DNA from 2 places in the Actinomadura miaoliensis genome. Region 2 is predicted to be linked to the other one. Evidence: riboswitches for the same ligand, from Rfam matches in the RefSeq annotation. Region 2 holds a riboswitch; the other holds the start of a gene.
What was found. A riboswitch is a leader RNA that binds a small molecule or an ion and turns the genes downstream of it on or off. The one in region 2 is predicted to bind glycine.

Region 1: it holds a riboswitch for glycine, as region 2 does, so the genes downstream of both, gcvT (glycine cleavage system aminomethyltransferase GcvT) here and gcvP (aminomethyl-transferring glycine dehydrogenase) in region 2, are expected to answer to the same signal.

What each region holds. Positions count from the first base shown of each region.
Region 1 is NZ_BAAAZG010000028.1:76,897-82,402, reverse strand. Features, by position in the region: gene ABD811_RS21570 (serine hydroxymethyltransferase) at 1-1,088, opposite strand, end outside; gene gcvH (glycine cleavage system protein GcvH) at 1,092-1,481, opposite strand; gene gcvT (glycine cleavage system aminomethyltransferase GcvT) at 1,502-2,581, opposite strand; glycine riboswitch at 2,666-2,751, opposite strand; glycine riboswitch at 2,755-2,851, opposite strand; gene ABD811_RS21555 (gamma-glutamyl-gamma-aminobutyrate hydrolase family protein) at 2,849-3,613, opposite strand; gene ABD811_RS21550 (3-oxoacyl-ACP reductase) at 3,610-4,374, opposite strand; gene ABD811_RS21545 (aldehyde dehydrogenase family protein) at 4,387-5,506, opposite strand, start outside.
Region 2 is NZ_BAAAZG010000008.1:40,754-46,259, reverse strand. Features, by position in the region: gene ABD811_RS09430 (flippase-like domain-containing protein) at 1-1,776, opposite strand, end outside; glycine riboswitch at 2,049-2,145, shown strand; glycine riboswitch at 2,146-2,253, shown strand; gene gcvP (aminomethyl-transferring glycine dehydrogenase) at 2,324-5,203, shown strand; gene ABD811_RS09420 (tetratricopeptide repeat protein) at 5,329-5,506, shown strand, end outside.

The DNA.
Region 1 (5,506 bases), on a different contig from region 2:
CCCGAGGTGACCATCGGCGGACGCGGGTCGTTGGGCACGGCGTTGCGGTTGACGGTGATGCCGATGTCGTGCAGCCGGTCCTCGGCGTCCCGGCCGGTCAGCTCGGAGTCGACCAGGTCGACCAGGACCAGGTGGACGTCGGTGCCGCCGGTCAGCACCTTCACCCCGGCCTTGGCCGCGTCCTCGGCCAGCAGCCGCTCGGCCAGGATGCGGGCGCCCTCCAGGGTGCGGGCCTGCCGGTCGCGGAACTCCGCCGACGCGGCGATCTTCAGCGCGACCGCCTTGGCGGCGATCACGTGCTCCAGCGGGCCGCCCTGCATGCCCGGGAACACCGCCGAGTTGATCTTCTTGCCGTACTCCTCGCGGGCCAGGATCAGCCCGCCGCGCGGACCCCCGAGGGTCTTGTGCGTGGTGGTGGTGACGATGTCCGCGTACGGGACGGGCGAGGGGTGCAGCCCGGCCGCGACCAGGCCCGCGAAGTGCGCCATGTCCACCATGAGCAGGGCCCCGACGGAGTCGGCGATCTCGCGGAACGCGGCGAAGTCGAGCTGGCGCGGGTACGCCGACCAGCCCGCCACGATCATCTTGGGGCGGTGCTCGGCGGCCAGCCGGGCGACCTCCTCCATGTCGACGCGGCCGTCCTCGGGCCGCACGTGGTAGGCGACCACGTTGAGCATCTTGCCGGAGTAGTTCAGGCGCATGCCGTGGGTCAGGTGCCCGCCGTGCGCCAGGTCCAGGCCGAGGATGGTGTCGCCGGGCTGGAGCATGGCGAAGTAGACCGCCGTGTTGGCCTGCGCGCCCGAGTGCGGCTGGACGTTGGCGTGCTCGGCGCCGAACAGCTCCTTGGCCCGGTCGATCGCCAGCTGCTCGGTGACGTCGACGTGCTCGCAGCCGCCGTAGTAGCGCCGCCCCGGGTAGCCCTCGGCGTACTTGTTGGTCAGCACCGAGCCCTGCGCCTCCAGCACGGCGACGGGCGCGAAGTTCTCCGAGGCGATCATTTCCAGCGTGCCCTGCTGGCGGCGCAGCTCGGCGGCGACGGCCTCGGCCACCTGCGGGTCGACGGCCGCCAGGGACTCGTTGAGGGACACGGGTCAGCCCTCCTCGATCAGCTTGCCGTAGGCGGTGGCGTCCAGCAGGTCGCCCGGCTCCTCGCTGAGCCGCACCTTGAAGATCCAGCCCTCGCCGTACGGGTCGTCGTTGATGACCTTCGGCTCGTCGACCACCGTGGCGTTGATCGCGGTGATCTCGCCGCTGACCGGCGAGTAGATGTCGCTGACCGACTTGGTCGACTCCACCTCCCCGCAGGGCTCCCCGGCCTCGACGGTGTCGCCCTCGCCGGGCTGCAGCTCGATGAAGACGATCTCGCCCAGGGCGTCGGCGGCGTGCTGGGTGATGCCGACGGTGACGATGCCGTCCTCGTTGTCGAGGCCGGACACCCACTCGTGCTCCTCGCTGTAGCGGAGCTGTTCCGGAACGCTCACGTTCGTTTCTCCCAGGTGTTTCAGGATCGCTTGTAGAACGGCAGGGGGACGACGTCGACCGGCTCGTGCCGGCCGCGGACGTCCACGGCGAGCCCGCTCTCCGCGACGCCGCTGTCGACGTACGCCATGGCGATCGGCCTGCCCAGTGTGGGCGACGGAGCGCCGCTGGTCACGACGCCGCACGGCGTGCCGTCGGAGCCGACGACCGGGTACCCCTTGCGGGGGGCCCGGCGGCCGCGCGCGACCAGCCCCACGAGCCTACGGCCTGGCGGGGTCTGGGCCTGCGCCGCCAGGGCGGACCTGCCGACGAAGTCGGCCTTCTTGTCGAGCTTGACCACGCGGCCGAGCCCGGCCTCGTAGGGGGTGGTCTCGGTGGTCAGCTCGTTGCCGTACAGCGGCATGCCCGCCTCCAGGCGGAGGGTGTCGCGCGCCGACAGCCCGGCGGGCACCACGCCCTCGGCGGCGGCGAGCGCCCGCCACAGCGCCACGGCGTCGCCGGACGAGACGAACAGCTCGAAGCCGTCCTCGCCGGTGTAGCCCGTGCGGGCGATGAGCGCGTCCACCCCGGCGACCTCCCCCGCCATGACGGCGTAGTAACGCAGGTCGGCCAGCGGGGCCTCGGTGTATCCGGAAAGGATGTCCTGGGAGCGGGGGCCCTGCAGCGCGACCAGGCCGTAGGAGGCGGAGCGGTCGTCGACGGCGGCCTCGAAACCGGCGGCCCGCCCGGTCAGCTCCTCGCGGACGGTGTCGACGTTGGCGGCGTTGGCGACCACCATGAACGTCTCGGCCGCGAGCCGGTAGACGATCAGGTCGTCCAGCACGCCCCCGTCGTGCGCGCAGATCATCGTGTAGCGGGCCCTGCCGACCGCCATGGGGGACAGGTTCCCCACCAGCGCGTGGTCGAGCGCGGCGCCCGCCCCCGGCCCGGACACGAAGATCTCTCCCATGTGGGACAGGTCGAACAGCCCGGCCCCGGTGCGGACGGCGCGGTGCTCGGCGGTCTCGCTCTGGTAGCGCAGCGGCATCTGGTAGCCCGCGAAGTCGACGAGCGTGGCGCCGAGGTCGGCATGGACCTCGTAGAGCGGCGTCTTCCTGGACATGGGTGGGCTCCTTCATCGCGGGGGCGCGCGTCGGGACGCGCATCATCATCGTCCCATCGGCGCACCGGCGTCGTCGGTGCCTCCCCCTCTGTCATCGGCGCCTGAGAGCTTCACCCCTCGCGCGGGGTTTTCACCTTCGGCGGGGGACCGTGTCCCCGCTTTCCAGAGGGCGCCTGGCCTGCGCGGTCCTGGGGCCTGAGAGGTTCCGGGGAGGATTTGCTCCTTCGGCGGCCCCCGCCGGCTGCGAGGGCGCTCTCCCGCACGGGATCAGCGGCGCAGGGTCAGCGTATCAGCGGCCTCCCCTCCCGCGTAGATCCGCGCCGCGGCGACGAAGGACAGGAACAGCGCCGGGTCGTCGCCCACCTCGGGATGCCACTGCACGCCCAGCGCGAACGCGCGTCCGGGCAGCTCGGCGGCCTCGACGACGCCGTCGTCCGCCCAGGCCACGGCGCGCAGGCCGGTGCCGAGCCGGTCGATCGACTGGTGGTGGTAGTGCGCCACCGTCGGCGTCGTGTCGCCGCCGAGGGCCTCGGCCGTCCGCGACCCCGGCTCCACGCGGACGGGGAAGTGCCCGTAGACGCCGGGGGCGGGGGAGTGGTCGGTGCGGCCGCCGACGACGTCCGGCAGGTGCTGGACGAGCGTGCCGCCCAGCGCCACGTTCAGCACCTGCAGGCCCCGGCAGATGCCGAGGAACGGCAGGTCGCGGTCCAGCGCGGCGTGCACGAGCGCCAGCTCGGAGCCGTCGCGGAAGTCCCGGACGCCGGAGACCTCGGGGTGCGGCTCGGCGCCGTACAGCGCCGGGTCGATGTCGCCGCCGCCCGCGACGACCAGCCCGTCCAGCCGGTCCACCAGGGACGCCGGCGCCCCGACGGGCGGCAGCAGCACCGGCTGCCCGCCCGCCTCGGCCACCTGCCGGACGTAGGCGTAGGGCACCAGCGCCGACCGCATGTTCCACACGCCGAAGCTCGCGTCCTCGACGTATCCGGTGATGCCGATGACGGGGCGGCTCGTCTCGTTCGCGGTGCCGGTCATAGCGGGGTGACGTAGGCGCCGGAGATCCCGCCGTCCACCAGGAACTGGGACGCGGTGATGAACGAGGCGTCGTCGGAGGCCAGGAACGCCACCGCGGCGGCGATCTCGTCGGCCTCGGCGAACCGGCCCATCGGGATGTGCACCAGGCGCCGCGCCGCCTCCTCCGGGTTGGCCGCGTACAGCTCGCGCAGCAGCGGCGTGTCCACCGGTCCGGGGCACAGCGCGTTCACCCGGATCCCCTCGCGGGCGAACTGCACGCCCAGCTCGCGGGTCATGGCCAGCACGCCGCCCTTGGACGCGGTGTAGGAGATCTGCGAGGTGGCCGCGCCCATCACCGCCACGAACGACGCGGTGTTGACGATGGAGCCCCTGCCCTGCTCGCGCATGTACGGCAGCACGTGCTTGCAGCACAGGTACACGCTGGTCAGGTTGACCTCCTGCACGCGCCGCCAGGCGTCCAGCCCGGTGTCCAGGATGGACGCGTCGTCGGGCGGGGAGATCCCGGCGTTGTTGAACGCGACGTCGACGCGGCCGTAGGCCTCCTTGGCGGCCCGGAACAGGGCCTCGACCTCGTCCTCCCGCGCCACGTCCGTGCGGACGAACAGCCCGCCGACCTCCTCGGCGGCGGCCTTGCCCGCGGTCTCGTCGACGTCCGCGACGACGACCTTCGCGCCCTCGCGCGCGAACCGGCGCGCGGTGGCCAGCCCGATGCCGCCGCCGCCTCCGGTGACGACGGCGACCCGGTCCTGCAAGCGCTGCATCCTGAGCCACTCCTACTCGGTAGCGATGAAGACGTTCTTGACCTCGGTGAACGCGTCGAGGGCGTCCGGCCCGAGCTCGCGGCCCAGCCCGGACTGCTTGAACCCGCCGAACGGCGTCCAGAAGCGCACCGCCGAGTTGGAGTTGACCGACAGGTTCCCCGAGTCGACGGCGCGGGAGACGCGCACGGCGCGGCCCACGTCGCGGGTCCAGATCGAGCCGGACAGGCCGTACTCGGTGTCGTTGGCCAGCCGGACGGCCTCGTCCTCGTCGTCGAACGGCGCGACGACCACGACCGGGCCGAACACCTCCTCGGTCCAGGCGGGCAGGCGCGCCGGGTCGCCGGGGGCCAGCAGCACGGTCGGCGCGAACCAGAACCCCGGGCCGTCCGGGGCCGAGCCGCGGAACGCCACGTGCGCGTCGTCCGGCACGAACGAGGCGACCTTGGCGCGGTGCGCGGCGCTGATCAGCGGCCCGACCTCGGTGTCGTCCTTGCGGGGGTCGCCCACGACGACGTCGCGGACGGCCGGTTCCAGCAGCTCCATGAACCGGTCGAAGACGGGGCGCTGCACCAGGATCCGGGAGCGGGCGCAGCAGTCCTGCCCGGCGTTCTCGAACACCGCGAGCGGGGCCGCGGCGGCGGCCCGCTCCACGTCGGCGTCGGCGAAGACGATGTTGGCGCTCTTGCCGCCCAGCTCCAGCGTGACCCGCTTGACACGGGGCCCTGACGCGGCCAGGATCTCCCGGCCCACCCGCGTCGACCCGGTGAACACGATCTTGCGGACGTCCGGGTGGTTCACCAGCCGCCGGCCCGCCACCGGGCCCTCCCCGGGCAGCACCTGCAGCACGCCCTCGGGCAGGCCCGCCGCCAGCGCCAGCTCGCCGACGCGGCGGGCGGTCAGCGGGGTCAGCTCCGACGGCTTGACGATCACGGTGTTGCCCGCGGCCAGCGCCGGGGCCACGCCCCAGCCCATGATCGGCATCGGGTAGTTCCACGGGACGATCACGCCGACCACGCCCAGCGGCTCGTGGAACGTCACGTCCAGGCCGCCCGGCACGGGGATCTGCCGCCCGGTGAGGCGTTCGGGCGCGGCGGCGTAGTAGTACAGCGTGTCGCGCAGGTTGGCGACCTCC
Region 2 (5,506 bases):
GCCCAGCGGCAGCCGCTCGGGCACGAAGCCCATCAGCATCAGCGCCGCCGCCAGGTAGGTGACCGCCGAGGCGGCCAGCCCGACCGCCGCCCACCACCACTCGGCCTGCGAGATCAGGGTGGGCAGGTTCACGCTCGACAGCTGCGGCACCACGATGTAGGCGGCGACGGTCAGCGCGATGATCGACAGGATGGTGCGCGGCCGGAACCGCTCCAGCCGCACCGGTGCGGCCTCGGTCTCCGGCTTGAGCCGCAGGATCTGCTCGCGGATGCGGGGCAGCAGCTCCCTGTCCTGCCGGACGGCCGCGCGGGTGGACCGCGACAGCGCCACCCGCTGCAGCAGCGGCACCGCCCCGGCCAGCGGCCCGTCGCCGAGGACGCGCGCCGCGGAGCGGACGGCGCGTTCCGGCCCGACCCGCAGCGCCACCGTGGTGAGCAGCTGTGCCAGGTCGATCCGCAGCGCCACGTCGCCCGCGGCGATCTCGCCCGAGCGGGGGTCGACGACGCGGACGCGGCCGTCGTCGCCGACGAGGATCGCGTCGCCCTCCAGGCGGCGGTGCGCCAGCCGGGCGGCCTGCAGCCGCCGCAGCTGCTGCCACACGTCCTCGAGCAGCTCGTCGGTGATCTCGGCGTCGCGCACGGCGTCCAGCGGCCGCCCGGGCACGTGCTCGTAGGCCAGCAGCGCGGCCTCGGTGCCGACCTCGCAGGTGGCGACCAGCCGCGGCGTGCGCACCCCCGCCGACTCCATGGCGTAGGCCATGAGCGACTCCTGCTCCAGCGAGCGGCGCAGCGAGCGCAGCGCCCGCCGGGTGGAGCCGCCGCGCAGCCGCACCAGCCGCCACACCCGGTACAGCAGCCCGGCGGTCTGCTGGTCGCGGTCCAGGACGGTGACCCGCAGCTGCCAGTCGCCGCCCGGCAGGGGCCGCCCGGTGGCGTCGGCGGGAGCGTCGCCGGGGGAGTGCGCGGTCGCCACGGTGTAGTGGCGCGGATCGTCGGCGGCGCCGGGCACCTGCCGCCCGCGGGTGGGACGCAGCCCCAGCCGTTCCAGCGCGGCCAGCACGGCCGTGCCCGGCGGCCGCGGGTTGGGGGTGCCGACCGCGTACAGGGTGCCGTGGCCGATGGCGCTGCCGAGGCAGTAGGTGGCGGCCAGCGCCGCCACCGACGCGGTCGCGGCGGTCAGGCCGGTCAGCGCGGCCAGCCCGATCATCGTCCAGGTGACGGCCTGCCAGCGGCTTCGGCCCGCCATGCCGACGGCGGTGACGAACGCGATGACCGGCGTGATGTCGGTGTGCACGGGCGCGGTGTCGGTGCCGCCCCAGATCAGCGAGTCCAGCACCCCGCCGGGCGCGGCCGGGACGACCAGGTCGTCCAGCAGGATGGTGAGCACGAACGCGATCACCGCGGCGAGCAGCGCGATCGCGACCCGCACCCCGTCCTTGTGGAACAGCCGCTCGACCGCGAAGGCCACCGGCACCGCCAGCACCCCGAAGCTGGACACCAGCGTGGCCAGGGTGAGCAGGAAGCGGGGGGCGTGCGCGGTGCCCTCGGCGATGTCGGTCTGCAGGCCGTGGGTGGTCTGCTGGGCGAACGACACCAGCAGCATGATCCCGACCAGCCCGGCCACCGAGGCGGCGAACCGGATGGCGTCCGAGGGCCGCCGGATCCGGTCGGGCCGGGCCGGCTCCTCCACCGGCACGCCGACCGTCGCCGCCACGCCGGGAGGCGCCGTCTCCTCCTGGGTCTGCGTCACCGCCGCACCGCCGTCCGGACCTGTCATCGTGATGAGCGTTCCAGAACCGGCGGCGTCGCGTCGAGAGGCGCGTGCACCGTGCCGCGCCCCCGTCCGCCCCCGGCCGGGAACAGTTGTCGCCCTGCGCCCGCGGCGATCATCCCGTCCGTGAGCTGTGGTTATCGTACTGGCGACGTGCCGGGGCGGCCGCGCGGGACGCCGCGAGCGCGCGGATTCCGCGCAGTCGGCGTCGCCACGGCCGTCCCCCGGCGGACGATCGTCACGGATCTGTTGGATAGAGTTCCCATATAGGACGCCGTCGACCCTGTGCGGGAGAGACCCCACGCCGCCAGCGTGGGGCGCCGAAGGGGCAAACCCTCCCCGGAACCTCTCAGGCAAAAGGACCGCTCGGGCGAGGCACCTCTGGAAAGCAGGCGCCGCCTTCCGATGGGCGGGGGCGTCTCACCGAAGGGGAAACCCCGTTCCGCGGGTGAAGCTCTCAGGTGCCGAGACAGAGGGGGAGACAGGTCGCCGGACCGCGCCAGCGCGGCGGGCGGCCGCCCTGAGCGACCGCAGCAGCCCAGGAGGATCCCCAATGACCGCCCAGTTCTTCGCCCCGGTGGCGTCGCCGCAGCATCCCCCGACCCGGTTCGCCGACCGGCACATCGGGCCGTCCCCCGACGAGCACGCCCGGATGCTGGCGGCCATCGGCTACTCCGGGGCCGAGGCCCTGGTCGACGACGCGGTGCCCGCCGCGATCCGCACCGCCCGCCCGCTGGACCTGCCGCCCGCCCTCAGCGAGACCGCGGCGCTGGCCCGGCTGCGCGAGCTGGCGAGCCGCAACACCGTGCTCACCTCCATGATCGGCCTGGGCTACCACGGCACGGTCACCCCCGGCGTGATCATGCGGAACGTGCTGGAGAACCCCGGCTGGTACACCGCCTACACGCCCTACCAGCCGGAGATCTCCCAGGGCCGGCTGGAGGCGCTGCTGAACTTCCAGACGGTGGTCGCCGACCTGACGGGGCTGCCGGTCGCGAACGCCTCCATGCTGGACGAGGGCACCGCCGCCGCCGAGGCCATGGCCCTGGCGCACCGCGCGTCCAAGCGCAAGGAGCCCGGCACCTTCCTGGTGGACGCCGACGCGCTGCCGCAGACCATCGAGGTGATCCGCACCCGCGCGATCCCGCTGGGCATCGAGGTGGTCACCGCCGACCTGTCCGGCGGGCTGCCCGACGGCGACTTCTTCGGCGTCCTGCTGCAGTACCCGGGCGCGTCGGGCGCCGTGCGGGACCTGGCGCCGATCACCGAGCAGGCCCACGAGCGCGGCGCCCAGGTGGTGGTGGCCGCCGATCTGCTCGCCCTGACGCTGCTGCGGCCGCCCGGCGAGTCCGGCGCCGACATCGCGGTCGGCTCGGCGCAGCGGTTCGGCGTGCCGTACGGGTTCGGCGGCCCGCACGCCGGATACCTGGCCGTGCGCGAGGGGCTCCAGCGGCAGCTGCCCGGCCGCCTGGTGGGGGTGTCGGTGGACGCCGACGGCGCCACCGCCTACCGGCTGGCCCTGCAGACCCGCGAGCAGCACATCCGCCGCGAGAAGGCCACCAGCAACATCTGCACCGCCCAGGTGCTGCTGGCCGTGATGGCCAGCATGTACGCGGTGTACCACGGGCCCGAGGGGCTGGCGGCGATCGCCCAGCGCGTGCACCGCCGCGCCGCCGAGCTCGCCGCCGGGCTGCGGCGCGGCGGCGTCGAGGTGGTGCACGAGGCGTTCTTCGACACCGTGCTGGCCCGTGTCCCCGGCCGCGCCGACCAGGTCGTGACCGCCGCCCGCGACCGGGGGATCAACCTGCGCCGCGCCGACGCCGACCACGTCGCGATCGCCTGCGACGAGACCACGCTGCCCGAGCACGTCGCCGCCGTCCTGGACGCCTTCGGCGTGGACCCGGCGCACGACGAGGACCCGGCCGAGGCGTTCCCCGGCGAGCTGCGCCGCGAGAGCCCGTACCTGACCCACCCGGTGTTCCACGCGCACCGCTCCGAGACGGCGATGCTGCGCTACCTGCGCCGCCTGCAGGACAAGGACATCGCGCTGGACCGGTCGATGATCCCGCTCGGCTCCTGCACGATGAAGCTGAACGCGACCACCGAGATGGAGCCGATCACCTGGCCGGAGTTCGCGAACATCCACCCGTTCGCGCCGGTCGACCAGGCCGCCGGCTACCTGGAGCTGATCGCCGAGCTGGAGGACCGGCTCGCCGAGATCACCGGGTACGCCAAGGTGTCGGTGCAGCCCAACGCCGGGTCCCAGGGCGAGCTGGCCGGGCTGCTGGCCATCCGCGGCTACCACGCCTCCCGCGGCGAGGAGCACCGCACCGTGTGCCTGATCCCGTCGTCGGCCCACGGCACCAACGCCGCCAGCGCCGTCATGGCCGGGATGCGGGTGGTCGTCGTCAAGTGCGACGACCACGGCAACATCGACCTCGACGACCTGCACGCCAAGATCGCCAAGCACCGCGCCGAGCTGGCCGCGATCATGGTGACCTACCCGTCCACCCACGGGGTGTTCGAGGAGACCATCACCGACGTCTGCGCGGCCGTGCACGAGGCGGGCGGCCAGGTGTACGTCGACGGCGCCAACCTCAACGCGCTGGTCGGGCTGGCCCGTCCCGGCGAGTTCGGCTCCGACGTGTCGCACCTGAACCTGCACAAGACGTTCTGCATCCCGCACGGCGGCGGCGGGCCGGGCGTCGGCCCGGTCGGCGTGCGCGAGCACCTGGTGCCGTTCCTGCCCAACCACCCGCTGCGTCCCGAGGCGGGCCCCGCCGGCACCGGCGTGGGGCCGATCTCGGCGGCGCCGTGGGGCTCGGCGGGCATCCTGCCGATCTCCTGGGCCTACATCGCGATGATGGGCCCCGACGGGCTGCGCGCCGCCACCGAGGGCGCCATCATCGCCGCCAACTACCTGGCCAGGCGGCTGGCCCCGCACTACCCGATCCTGTACACCGGCCGCAACGGGCTGGTCGCGCACGAGTGCATCGCCGACCTCCGCAAGATCACCAAGGAGACCGGGATCACCGCCGAGGACGTGGCCAAGCGCCTGATCGACTACGGGTTCCACGCCCCGACCCTGGCGTTCCCGGTGGCCGGCACGCTGATGATCGAGCCCACCGAGAGCGAGGACCTGGCCGAGCTGGACCGGTTCTGCGACGCGATGATCGAGATCCGCCGGGAGATCCAGCGGGTCGCCGACGGCGCCTACGACCGCGACGACAACCCGCTCAAGAACGCCCCGCACACCGCCGCCTGCCTGATCACCGAGGACTGGAAGCACTCCTACTCGCGTGAGGAGGCCGCCTACCCGGTGCCGTCGCTGCGCGAGGGCAAGTACTGGCCGCCGGTGCGCCGCATCGACCAGGCGTACGGCGACCGCAACCTGGTGTGCTCCTGCCCGCCGCCGGAGGCGTTCGAGGACTGACCCGCACCGCCCGAGAACCGCGCGGGGCACGCGCCGCGGGACGGCACGGACACCGATGATCAAGCCCGTCGGTTTTCGTGTCGTCCCGTCTCCGGCGGGCGGCGGCTCGATAGGCTGAGCACCCTATGAGCGACACCTCGGCCCCGCCCCCCGGTGACACCCCGGAGCACCTGTGCGAGGAGGCCCGGCGGCTCGCCGAGGACGGCGAGCTCGACCGCGCCGCCGACCTGTTCGAGCAGGTCCTGGCGCTCGGCGACACCCCCGTCCGCGCCCGTGCCGCGCTCGGCCTGGCCGTCGTGCTCG